DNA from 4 places in the Bacillus sp. FSL R7-0646 genome. Region 2 is predicted to be linked to each of the others. Evidence: predicted binding sites of a transcription regulator. Region 2 holds the regulator's gene; each other region holds the start of a gene.

Region 1 (3,142 bases), 1.4 Mb from region 2:
TCCAGCACGTCGGAAGCAACCGGCGGCATTTCCGGACCGACTTGCATTTTATGCTTTTCGTCTTTTCCGCCGTTAATCGCATATAAAAGAGCTTTCGCCAAGTTGGCGCGTGCTCCGAAGAACTGCATTTGTTTGCCGATTGCCATTGCCGATACACAGCAGGCGATTCCGTAGTCATCACCGTATTCTGGACGCATGATATCGTCATTTTCGTATTGGATCGAGCTTGTTTTAATCGACATTTTGGCACAGTAGTTTTTAAACTTTTGCGGCAGTCTGACAGACCAAAGAACGGTTAAATTCGGTTCAGGCGCCGGGCCTAAATTGTCAAGCGTATGCAGGAAACGGAACGAGTTTTTCGTCACCAGGGCGCGTCCGTCGTGCGCCATTCCGCCGATTGATTCTGTCACCCACGTCGGATCGCCGCTGAACAGTTCATTGTAGTCAGGTGTGCGCGCGAATTTGACCAAACGCAGCTTCATGACGAAATGGTCGACAAGCTCTTGGGCTTCACGCTCTGTTAATACGCCCGTTTTCAAATCTCTTTCGATGTAAATATCAAGGAACGTGGACACGCGGCCAAGGCTCATTGCTGCTCCGTTTTGCTCTTTAATGGCAGCCAAATAGGCAAAATACAGCCATTGAAATGCTTCTCTTGCATTCGCCGCAGGCTTGGAAATGTCAAACCCATAGCTTTTTGCAAGCGCTTTAAGTTCGTTCAATGCTCGGATTTGTTCTGACAGTTCTTCACGAAGGCGGATGTTTTCTTCAGACATCACCCGAGAGGTGCCGGCCGCATCTTTTTTCTTTTCATCGATCAAGAAATCCACGCCGTAAAGCGCCACTCTCCGGTAATCACCGATGATGCGCCCGCGCCCGTAAGCATCAGGCAGTCCGGTAATGATTCCGACTTTTCGGGCGAGCTTCATTTCGTCCGTATATGCGTCAAACACGCCTTGGTTATGAGTTTTGCGGTAATCGGTAAAGATCCTTTCCACTTCTTCATTCAGTTTAAAACCATAGGATTCGCATGCCTGCTTTGCCATTCGGATGCCGCCGAAAGGCTGAAGCGACCGTTTAAACGGCTCATCGGTTTGAACGCCGACGACTTTTTCCAGGTCTTTGTTCAAATATCCGGGACCGTGCGAGGTGATCGTTGAGACGATCTCTGTATCCATATCAAGGACGCCTCCGTTTTCACGCTCTTTTTTTGTCAAATCCATTACATGATCCCATAATGCCGATGTAGCTTCCGTCGGAGGTTCGAGAAACGATTCGTCACCTTGATATGGCTCAAAGTTCGAGAGAATAAAATCGCGGACATTGACTTCTTTTTGCCAAACGTTTGTGGTGAAACCTTTCCATTGTTCCATTTAAATCCCCCTCTTTTTCAAGTTGAAATGATATAACAGTTGTTGCATTTATATCTTATGTTGAATATAACAGGTTTGAATGTGATAAACATCACATATTTTGTGAAATAGTTAACAAATTTGAGAAAGTTCTTTGAACATCGCGTTTTTTTCAATATAGACTGTTGTTTGAAGCAATTTTTATTATTTAAATCTGTATTATAATAAAGTCAAAGGTAACGAAAACTGTTATATAAAAAAGCCGGCAAAATGGCCGGCTTGCACAGAGAAATATTGATCATCAGCCTATCGATACAGTCTGATTGCCGAATGATTCGATGGTGCTTTGGGAGCTGGTGGCAAACATAGCAGTCTTTTGACGAGACCGCTATTGCATGACGTTTTTTCACTGATCTGAGCGAGGAAGCATTTCCGCTCGGAGAGCTCAAGAGCCTTTAAATCCGCCGGCAGCAAAACATGAATTAAAGAAAACCCATTGCCTGCTGCAATGGGAGAAGTCATGAAGAAGCTAATATTTGAACGATTTTGTCTTCAATATCCTTTCCTTTCTCATCATCCACGAGCTGATTGAGGAGAATGGAGAAAATCAATGTCTTTCCGCTTGCAGTATCGACATAGCCCGACAAGGAACTGACGGTTGAAAGAGAGCCAGTTTTCGCCCTGACTTTTCCTTTTAGAGCCGGGTCTTTCAGCCGGTTTCTTAATGTGCCGCCGACCATTCTGTCGCTTTCACCTGCAACTGGGAGTGAACGGGCAAACGACGGAAACCATTTCTCGTCTTGAACGGAATACAATAGCTTTGTGATCTGATGTGCAGAAATCAAATTGATATGCGAGATGCCTGAGCCGTCTCTGAGAACGATTTTTTCCGTGTCCAGTCCAAATCTCTGCAGTTCCGTATTTAACACCTCTAGCCCTTGATCCCAGCTTCCTTCACGTCTCGCGGCCCTTCCCATTTCCTTGATCAGCGTTTCGCCATGGCCGTTGTTGCTGAGCTTCATAAAGGGAATCATCAGCTCTGACAGCGGCATGGATTGATGTGTGGTGATGCGGTGCGCTGTTTTTGGCGCTTTGCCGATTTTAGTCTTTCCCAGGATTCGAATGCCTTGTTGATGTAAAGCCTGTTTAAATAAATCGAGTGCATATTCTGACGGCTCCCAAACCGCAACCCATTGTCTGACCCTTGAAGCGCCTTGTGGAATCGTCCCTTTGATTTGGATGGTATTTCCTCCGTGTTTCCTTTTAATCGTGATATCTTTTTTTCCGTCGGCAGCAACAGTCTTGGCATCGTTTTTGATTTTGACATGGTTTGTTTGCGGGGTGAGCAATACAGCAGGTTTTTTTCCGGTTTTTCCGGCAGGGTTCACGTCGATTATGACCGTTCCGGCATCATAGTCTTCATTTGGCGAAACAGTTAAAGCTGAAATCTGCGCTCCATAGTATGCGTCTTCATCGGTCCAGGAAAGGTCTTGAGAATAGCGGATTTCATCGTACCAGGAATCATCGCCGACCAAGTCTCCCCGGATAACTGTGATCCCTTGTTTTCGGAGTGCTTTGGCCATTTGCTGAAAGTCCGCTGTCAAAAGCGTCGGATCGCCTTTTCCTTTTATATAAAGGCTGCCTTTGAGTGTGCCCGCGGCTCGCGCCCCATCAGCCATTACCTCTGTGGGAAAGGTATAGTCCTCGCCCAGGACGGAATAGGCAGCTGCTGCCGTTAAAAGCTTCAGATTGGACGCAGGTCTCATCCGTGTATCGCCCATATGTCCGTA
Region 2 (3,142 bases):
TGGTCAAGGTAGCCCATCGTCAAATCTTTAGGTTTGATGATGTCCCCCTTTTCGTATGAGAGCTTTCCTGCGATAATCTTTAGAAGAGTCGATTTTCCGGCGCCGTTGCGTCCGACGACCGCAATCCGGTCCCGAGACCTGACTTCGAGTTTTATATTCGTTAAAATCGTATCGGCTCCAAACGATTTTGAAAGCTGATTTACTTGTAAAATCATCATGATCTTTCACCTCTTGTCTGCTATTTTAAGTGTAGCCTATCACCGCGCAGTCAGCAAACAATTAAGTGAAGTCTGGAAGATTTTAGCCAAAGAAAAAGACAGATTGAAAAAAATAGTGTATGATCATTATAAGGAGAGTTAAGAACATGAATGAGTTTACACATTTTAATGAACAAGGCAGAGCCAAGATGGTTGATATAAGCGAAAAGGAAGCTTCAGTGCGCACAGCTGCGGCTGTTTCAAGCGTGTCCATGAATCGAGAAGTACATGAAAAAATCAAAAACCGCGAAATCGGAAAAGGCGATGTTTTGGCGGTGGCGCAAGTGGCCGGAATCATGGCTGCAAAACAGACATCCGCCATCATCCCGATGTGTCATCCGATCGCTCTGAAAGGAGTCGACATCGCCTTTTGCTGGGAGAAGAAAGAGCAGAAGAGCATCCTGCATATACAATCTAACGTCAAGACCAAAGGGAGCACAGGTGTGGAAATGGAAGCGTTAACGTCGGCCTCCGTATGTGCGCTGACCGTTTATGACATGTGCAAAGCGGCGGATAAGGGAATGGTGATAGGACCGACCTTTCTTCTCGAAAAGACAGGCGGGAAAAACGGTGACTATAAAAGGGAAAAAGCTGATGTAGACATGGAGGATTAGTTTATGAACATGGATCATTCAAAAATTCCGCAAGCGACAGCGAAACGGCTGCCATTATATTATCGTTTTTTAAAAAACCTTCATGCATCCGGGAAACAGCGTGTATCTTCCGCTGAGCTGAGCGATGCCGTCAAAGTCGATTCCGCGACCATCCGAAGGGATTTCTCGTACTTCGGCGCGCTCGGGAAAAAAGGATACGGCTACAATGTCAATTATTTGCTGTCCTTTTTCAGAAAGACGCTTGATCAGGATGAAACGACGAACGTAACGCTTATTGGCGTGGGGAATTTGGGGACAGCCTTTCTCCATTACAATTTTATCAAAAACAATAATACAAAAATCGCCATGGCGTTTGACATCAATGAAGAAAAAATCGGAACCGAGGTCGGCGGCGTTCCCGTCTATGACCTGAATAAGCTTGAAGAGCATATGACGGATGATGATATCCCGGTCGCCATTTTGACGGTTCCAGCTCAAGCCGCACAGTCGATTACAGACAGGCTGGTGGCGCTTGGCATTAAAGGCATTCTTAATTTCACGCCGGCTCGCTTGAATGTGCCGGAACACATTCGCATTCATCATATAGATTTGGCAGTGGAACTTCAGTCGCTGGTGTATTTTCTGAAACATTATTCAATGCAGGAAAAGTAAAACGGAAAACGAAAAATAAATAAAGGAAAGGGGGCAGGCTTTATGCCAACAATCGGTCCTGGAAGCTTTATTTTAATTGTCGTGGTGGCGCTTTTGATATTCGGCCCGAAAAAACTTCCCGAGCTGGGAAGAGCGGCGGGAAACACGCTGCGGGAGTTTAAAAATGCGACAAAAGGTTTGGCTGACGACGATTCCGATAATAAAAAGAAAGAAGATCAGTAGGATAGGATGACATTTATGAAGGGAAAAGAAATGTCGCTGTTAGAACATATCACAGAACTGCGCAGACGGCTTGTGATCACTTTTTTCTTTTTTGTTTTGTTTGTTGCGGCAGGCTTTTTTTTGGCGAAGCCGCTCATAATCTACCTGCAGCAGACGGATGAAGCGAAGCTGCTGACTCTCAATGCGTTCAAGCTGACCGATCCTTTATTTGTGTACGTGCAGTTCGCGTTCATCATCGGCGCTGTCTTGACTTCGCCGCTTGTTCTATACCAGCTGTGGGCTTTCATCAGCCCGGGGCTGTATGAAAAAGAACGAAAAGTGACGCTCAGCTATATTCCAATATCGATCATTCTTTTTTTAGGCGGCATTGCCTTTTCTTACTTTATTTTATTTCCGTTTGTCGTGGACTTTATGACGAGAGTCTCAGATGATCTGAATGTCAACCAGGTCATCGGAATACACGAATATTTTCAGTTTCTGCTTCAGTTGACGCTTCCTTTTGGATTGTTGTTTCAGATGCCTGTGGTCATCATGTTTATCACAAGGCTCGGTCTCGTGACGCCGATGTTTTTGGCGAAAATCCGAAAATATGCATATTTTGTGTTGTTCGTCATTGCGGCGCTCATTACACCGCCTGAGTTATTGTCGCATTTAATGGTCTCCGTGCCATTGCTCATTCTTTATGAAATCAGTATCGTGATTTCAAGAATATCCTACAGGCAGGCGCAAAAAACAATGATTCAAGAGGAAAATCAATCGTTTTTGAACGACCATACAAAATAAGAGCCATTCTTTTTTCAGAATGGCTCTTTTCTTTCAAATAAAAGGCTATTGATCTTTTCGCTTCATCCTGCCGGCCAGGGCGAACATTTTAAAGGAGATGCTGATATTATAGGCTGCGAAAAGCATCAGCAGGATCGTATAAAAAGACCACATGCTTCCGGGCGAGGTTGCCGCGAGATACGTAAACAGCACACCCGTTAATAAATAAATCACTCCCCAGAATTTAGGGCTTCTCATCATAGAAATCCTCCAATAATCATTTGCATTTTCTCGACGTTTTTCAAATATTCTTCAATAGGCTCCCGGAATGTCTGCAGCAAGACGACGAGCGTATTCATGGCGACATGGGCGAAAATCGGGACGATAATCCGGTTGGTCCTGACATATAAAAAGGCGAATGTGAATCCCATTGCCGTATAAATGAGCAGATGGCTGAAATCCAAATGGACGACCGAGAAGAGCACCGAACTGAACAGAGCGGCAACGAAAAAATTCGTTTTCTCATAGATCGCACCGAAAATGATCTTTCTGAAAATGATTTCTTCAAGAATCGGACCGAATACAGAAGAGACAAACACCATCAGCGGCAATGCGGTGATGATTTTCATAATCCGC
Region 3 (3,142 bases), 1.4 Mb from region 2:
TTTCCCGAGTCCTCAATTGAAATGACACCGTTCTTCCGGAGGTCGCTCAGCATGCGGTTGATGCTTTCTCTTGCAGCAGCACAAAATTTCGCCAGATCCTGGTTCGTCAGGACAATATTGATGAGAATCCCGTCGCTTCTTGTGATGCCGTAGCTGTTTGCGAGACGGATCAAGGTGGAGTAGAGCGCGCCTTTTTTACCATTCAGCAAAAGGTCGCGGATCTTCGATTGAATCTTTCGCAAATGCGTGCTCATCCATTTCATAAACTCAAACGTCAGCGCACCGTTTTGAATGAGTTCTTTTTCAAGCTTATCTTTATTGATGACCAACACTTCGCCATCAGAGAGGATCTTTGCGCTCAGCATATATTTCGCATCTTCTGTAAAAAGCGTAAGCTCCCCGACAATATCATTTTTTTTGCACATTCTAAGCGTCAGTTCTTTGCCATCGGACGTCAATTTGCCGATCTGGACAAGTCCTGACTGAATAAGATACAGTTCCTCTGCATCCATCCCTTCTTGAAAAAGGAATGTGTCCTGCCTGATTTTTCGTCGCGTACTGATCGATTCCAGCAAGTGATGCAGATCGTCTGAGAGCAAATCTGTGTCTGATTTTCTAACAGAAATGTTCATTGAGCGTCACCCCTTTTGCAGTTCTTATTTTAACGTTAAATAAGGCAGAGTGACCTTTTAAATATAAACAATATTGTGAACATATGAATATAGTCCCGAAAAAGAGCCTGGGCATATCGGCTCAATCTCTTTTTGCAGGAAGGGCTTATAAATGGTTGGCCTTCGTTTTGGACGATGTTTTGTTCACTTCCTGAAAATACATCCAGACCACGATCACAAAGCTTGCAAGAGCCGCTTCTGACAGCGCCATGAATCCGATCGCATAATGGCCGGTTGCCTGAAAAACGCTTGACAGGATGAGAGGCGGGAAAAATCCTCCCAAGCCGCCCATCGCTGATACGATCCCATTAACGATGCCGGCCTGATTTGAAAAATAAAGCGGCACGAGCTTAAAGATGATCCCGTTTCCGAGTCCGGCGCACACGGCAACGGTTAATACCCCAAACCCGTACAGTCCGAGGCTCGGCGAAAAGGCCAATAAAATCCCTGACAAGGTGCAGCCGGCAAATACATACATCAACAGCTTCAGCGGGTTGAATTTGTCTGCCAGCCAGCCGCCGACAGGCCTCAGAAAAGTGGCGACAGCGATAAATCCGGCGGTTCTCAGCCCTGAATCGACGGGATCAAGCCCGAAGTGATTAACAAGAAAGTTCGGAAGATAAATCGTAAACGCGACGAAAGATCCGAATGTAATGAAGTAAAACAAGCTTAAAAACCATAATGTCTGATTTCGGTAGACTGCCTTCATTTGCTCTGTTACAGATACCGTAACTTTTGTTTCTTTTCGATCTCCAAGGATAAAGTTCAATAAAGCGAATACGGCGACTAACACGATGTACATCCGCACCGTATTTTCCCACCCGGCGGTTTTTGCGACAACAGGAGCGGCAAACGTAGTAATCGCTGTACCGACGTTCCCAGCGCCGTAGATCCCATTGACAAACCCGTGCTTTTCTTTAGGGTAGTATTTCGGCAGTGATGTGACCCCGATGGAAAAGACCGCTCCGCCGATGCCGAGGAAGAAGCCGCCAAGGATCAAGTCGAACAGCGAATCGGCTGTGCTGATCCAAAAAACCGGGAACAGAAGCAGCAAAAAGCTGATCATGAATGTAATTCTTGCTCCAAATCTGTTCGTGTAGTAGCCCAGCGGAATCCTGAGAAGCGACCCGAGTATGACCGGAATGGCCGTAACAAGGGAGACCTCGCTGTCTGTCAGGGCGATGTCCTGCTTAATGTGGGGCATTAAAGAGGAAATCAATACCCAAACCATAAATCCTGCGACTAAACTAAATGACTGCAGCGGTAATTGTATTTTTTGACGATTTGCCATTGCGGTTTTGCTCCTTTCAAAGGGAAAAATGAATAAATCAATCAGCATGTTTATCTTACAAAAAGTCTTTTTAAAACATTGTGAATTACGTCACACGGTCATTCGCTTGTTTCGTGTTTAATATCGGTAAGTGACGGAGAGTAAACGGATGTAAAAAAATAAATTGTTCATTTGCGGACTTTATCGTTTATCATGGAAATAAAAAAAGGAGTGCCGCTTTTATGTTTATAAAGCTTACCCAAGAAGAAAAACAAGCGATCATCGATGAAATCAAACGCTTTTATGTTGAAGAAAGAGGAGAAGAGGTCGGAGACATTGCGGCGATTCAAATGTTCGAATTCGTAAAGGAAAAGCTCGGACCTTACTTTTACAATCAGGCCTTGAAGGACAGCCGCAGAGTGGTGGAAGAGAAGGCAGCGGCGATTGAAGAAGAGCTCTTTGCACTGGAGCGCCGTCTGTGACAAACCGCTCTCCTTTAGCAAAACCGAAGGGATTGAAAGACCAATGGAGTTTCTGAAGCAATTTATGATTTTCAGCGGGTTGAATGATGAAGAGTTCAAGCAAATCGAGCAGATCGCGGCCAAGCGCACCTATCAGCCGAGAATGTTTGTTTTTATGGAGGGGGAAGAGAGGGAAGCGGTATTTTTCATCAAATCCGGTCTTGTTAAAGCCTTTAAAATCGATGAAGACGGCAATGAACAAGTGATTTCGATTCTGCAAAACGGGGATATGTTTCCCCATGTCGGCTTTTTTGACCTCTCCCCATACCCGGCAACGGCAGAAGCCGTTCAAGAAACCGAATTGATCGTAATCCGCATCGCCGATTTTAATGAACTTTTGATGAAATTTCCGGAAATGACGATAAAAGTGATGCAAATCATGGGGAAAAAGATTCTCGATTTGCAAGAGCGGATCCAGGGTTTTATCTCAAAAGACGTCCAGCACCGCTTGACACATGTATTAATGAAGCTTGCTGCTGAACATGGCATTCCTCAAGAAAAAGGGGTCTACATCAGCCTGCCCATTACCAATCAGGATTTTGCGAACATGGTCGGAACGTCAAGGGAAACGATTAACCGCACATTAAATGAATTGAAAAAGAAAAATCTGCTGACAGCTGACAGGAGCGGAATTTTCATTCATGATACAGACTGGCTGAACGGCTGCAATTAAGGCATGA
Region 4 (3,142 bases), 840 kb from region 2:
TTGAAAGCTCCCCGCTCGGGATTTCGATTACCTTAATGCCCTGTTCTCTCAAACATTCGTTAGAAATGTAATTCCGGTCATAGGTGACGACAACCCCCGGAGCGATCGCGAGTGTATTGGAGCCGTCATTCCATTGCTCCCTGGCTGAAGCAATTTCGTCTCCGCCGCCGCAGAAGATCAAGTTGACATCTGAAAGGCCGAGCGTTCTCTTCAGCACTTCCGGCAAATTGTGTTCTTCAGTTGTATGAATCTCGTCTGCCGTTTTTCCTCTTTCAAGAACGAAGATCCGCATGTCTCCTTCAGGCCCCTGGATGGCGGGATGGATCGTGAATTGATCTCGGTCAACCATCGTGAAGACGGTATCTAAATGCATAAAGGCTCTGCTCTTTGGTATTTCGACGGCCAGTACACGGCGAATCCGGCTCTGCCGCTGAAACAAGTTCCGGACAAGACGCTCGATCGCCTGAGCCGTTGTCCGTTCCGATACCCCGATCGCAACGGTTTCTTCATTTAAGACAAGCTCATCTCCGCCTTCGATATTGAATTTGAAATCACGGTCGAGCCAAACCGGAATCTCGTGTCCTTTAAAACGCGGGTGGTGATTGATAATGTAGCGCATAAACAGCGATTCCCTTCGGCGGGCAGGCTCCTTCATTTTGTTGATGGTCAGTCCGCTGCCGATGGCGGCCGCCGGATCTCTTGTGAAATAAAGGTTCGGCATCGGATCGAGATAAAATGGATAATGGTCTTCCATCAGCTCATGAAGATGCGATTTTTTTTCGCGTTCAAGCTCATTTTTTCGAATGCCGCTCATCACCTGTTCAACCATTGAATCGGCGTCAAAGGTAAGCAAAAACTCTTTCAGCCTGTCGTATGCGCCGTTGATATCCGCTTTGCTTTCCGTTAAAAGCTCATCGATAAACTGCTCGCGGACTAATGCGTCATCCAAAGCTTCGGCCGTCAGCTTTTCTAAATAAAGAACTTCAGTCCCCTGTTGCTTTAATGTTTCTGCAAATTGGTCATGCTCTTTTTGCACCGCTGGCAAAAAGGGAATATCGTCAAAGAGAAGCCTTTCCAGATATTCGGGTGTGAGGTTTTCCAGTTCCCGACCGGGCCGCTTCAGCATAACGGTTTTTAAAGGGCCGATTTCTGAGTAAACGTGTATCGGTGTTGTCATGATCATCCCGCCTCCTAAGCTCTTTTTGTTACATGTACAGCTTAAAACAGGAAGGAGAAGCGCGATGTGAAAGCGATAACAACAAAAACGTGATATATTTCACATGTTTTTTGATGAAGCAAAAACAAAAATGAATAATTATGATAAATGGAAAATAAGTTCCTGTCGGAGCGGAGAATAGAACGTATAAAACGTGTATATTTTTAACGGGGATTTCTCGAAAAAAATTTTTTTGAAGGGCAAAAAAAGCTGATCCGGACGGCCGGATCAGCATAAATGGTCATAAAATGATTGGGCTGCCTCAGGTGACTGGGAAATCACAAGGCATGTATCGTTCCCGCATATACAGCCCAGCATTTCCGGGCTTCCGAGCTTATCAAGAAGAACGCCGATGGCATGGGCGTTGCCGGGCATTGTTTTAATAATGATCAAGTTGTCCGTTCGATGCACATGCAGGACAACGTCAGAGATTTTATCTTTTAATATTTTGGAAGGATTGATGGATAAAGAAGCATTTGTCGTGTAGACAAGTTTTCCGTTTTCACCGGGCTGTTTCACAAGATACATTTCTTTAATATCGCGGGAAATGGTAGACTGCGAAACGGTGATGCCGCGTTTTTCCAGCAGGGATGCCAGCTGTTCCTGATTTTCTACCGGATGTTCGAGAATGGTCTGCTTGATGAGCCATTGCCGTTTTTGTTTGTTCATAAGAGCGCCTCCCAGGCAAAACACGTATATCTATTATTATAGAATGGTTTTATCGCTGACAGATGGAAGCTATTTTACAAAAAAACAAATCTTTCAGGCTGATATAGGGGTTGATAGACCCCAGAATTTCACTTATAATGCTTGAAGATGACAAATTGATAGCAGAGAAAAGGTGGTTTTCTAGGGTTCCGCAGTGCCCTCCCGCGCTGGTCTGGTCCGAGAGAAAACACATAGCGAAGTATCGTTATGACACGGTGGGATAAAAGCCCAGGAGTTTTTGCTCTTAATCAAAGAGCTTCTCTCCTAGGCTTTTTTACTTTTTACAGGAAATCGATTAAGGATAAAGAAAGGGGATGTATTTATGAAAAAGAAAGCAATGGACATAATATTGATCATTATAGGCGCATTTTTCTTTGCGTTAGCCGTGAATCTGTTCGCCATCCCGAATGACTTGGGAGAAGGCGGCGTCACGGGGATCACGCTGATTTTATACTACGTTTTTGAATGGTCTCCGGGCATCACAAACTTTGTACTGAACGGCATTCTTCTGATTATCGGCTATCGCTTTTTGGATAAAAAGACGACGATTTACACTATTATTGCGGTGGCGGCCAATTCGTTCTTTCTGCACGTCACCGAAGATTGGACGGTGCCGGCCGATGAAGTGATCATCAGCACCATCTTTGCCGGGGTATTTGCCGGCGTCGGAATCGGCATGATCATCCGTGTCGGCGGAACCACCGCCGGGTCTGCGATTCTCGCGAGAATCGCCAATAAATATTTTGACTGGAACATCAGCTATGCCTTGCTGATGATCGATTTAGTTGTCGTCTTCAGTTCCTACTTTATCATTGGAGCTGAAAAGCTGATGTTTACGATTGTCATGCTGTACATCGCCACGAAGGTCATGGACTTCATTATCGAAGGGCTCAACACGAAAAAGGCGATCACGATTATTTCCGAGCATAAAAACGAGATCGCGGCGCAGGTCAATACCCTGATGGACCGCGGCGTCACGATATTATCGGGACGCGGGCACTATACGGGCGACTCCAAAGAAATTTTATACATTGTCATTAATAAACAAGAGCTGTCCATGCTGAAGAAAATTATTAGAAGCACAGATAAAAAAGCATTTGTCATCATCCACGATGTCAGGGATGTATTCGGCGAGGGATTTGTTGATATTTCAAAATAGGGGAAGGCTGCCGGCAGATGGCCGGGAGCCTTTTCTGTATTCATTCTGATTAGGGACAG

The links. The regulator Rex, encoded in region 2, represses fermentation and respiration genes when NADH is low (regulators of the CRP and FNR family bind a similar motif). The targets are predictions, from matches to a motif close to TTGTGAAATATTTCACAA.
Region 1: pflB (formate C-acetyltransferase) is a predicted target of Rex. The motif match lies at 1,474-1,491, and genes of this name have one in related genera.
Region 3: MKY62_RS10275 (nitrate/nitrite transporter) is a predicted target of Rex. The motif match lies at 2,041-2,058, and genes of this name have one in related genera.
Region 4: arcA (arginine deiminase) is a predicted target of Rex. The motif match lies at 1,265-1,282, and genes of this name have one in related genera.

What each region holds. Positions count from the first base shown of each region.
Region 1 is NZ_CP150217.1:2,052,640-2,055,781, forward strand. Features, by position in the region: gene pflB (formate C-acetyltransferase) at 1-1,373, opposite strand, end outside; gene dacB (D-alanyl-D-alanine carboxypeptidase/D-alanyl-D-alanine-endopeptidase) at 1,871-3,142, opposite strand, start outside.
Region 2 is NZ_CP150217.1:621,812-624,953, forward strand. Features, by position in the region: gene MKY62_RS03110 (ABC-F family ATP-binding cassette domain-containing protein) at 1-218, opposite strand, end outside; gene moaC (cyclic pyranopterin monophosphate synthase MoaC) at 365-871, shown strand; gene MKY62_RS03120 (redox-sensing transcriptional repressor Rex) at 875-1,522, shown strand; gene MKY62_RS03125 (twin-arginine translocase TatA/TatE family subunit) at 1,565-1,744, shown strand; gene tatC (twin-arginine translocase subunit TatC) at 1,751-2,527, shown strand; gene MKY62_RS03135 (YdiK family protein) at 2,573-2,764, opposite strand; gene MKY62_RS03140 (CPBP family intramembrane glutamic endopeptidase) at 2,764-3,142, opposite strand, start outside.
Region 3 is NZ_CP150217.1:1,995,613-1,998,754, forward strand. Features, by position in the region: gene MKY62_RS10270 (Crp/Fnr family transcriptional regulator) at 1-632, opposite strand, end outside; gene MKY62_RS10275 (nitrate/nitrite transporter) at 778-1,962, opposite strand; gene MKY62_RS10280 (DUF2164 domain-containing protein) at 2,184-2,423, shown strand; gene MKY62_RS10285 (Crp/Fnr family transcriptional regulator) at 2,467-3,135, shown strand.
Region 4 is NZ_CP150217.1:3,983,394-3,986,535, reverse strand. Features, by position in the region: gene arcA (arginine deiminase) at 1-1,177, opposite strand, end outside; gene argR (arginine repressor) at 1,445-1,885, opposite strand; guanidine-I (ykkC/yxkD leader) riboswitch at 2,055-2,161, shown strand; gene MKY62_RS20670 (YitT family protein) at 2,247-3,083, shown strand.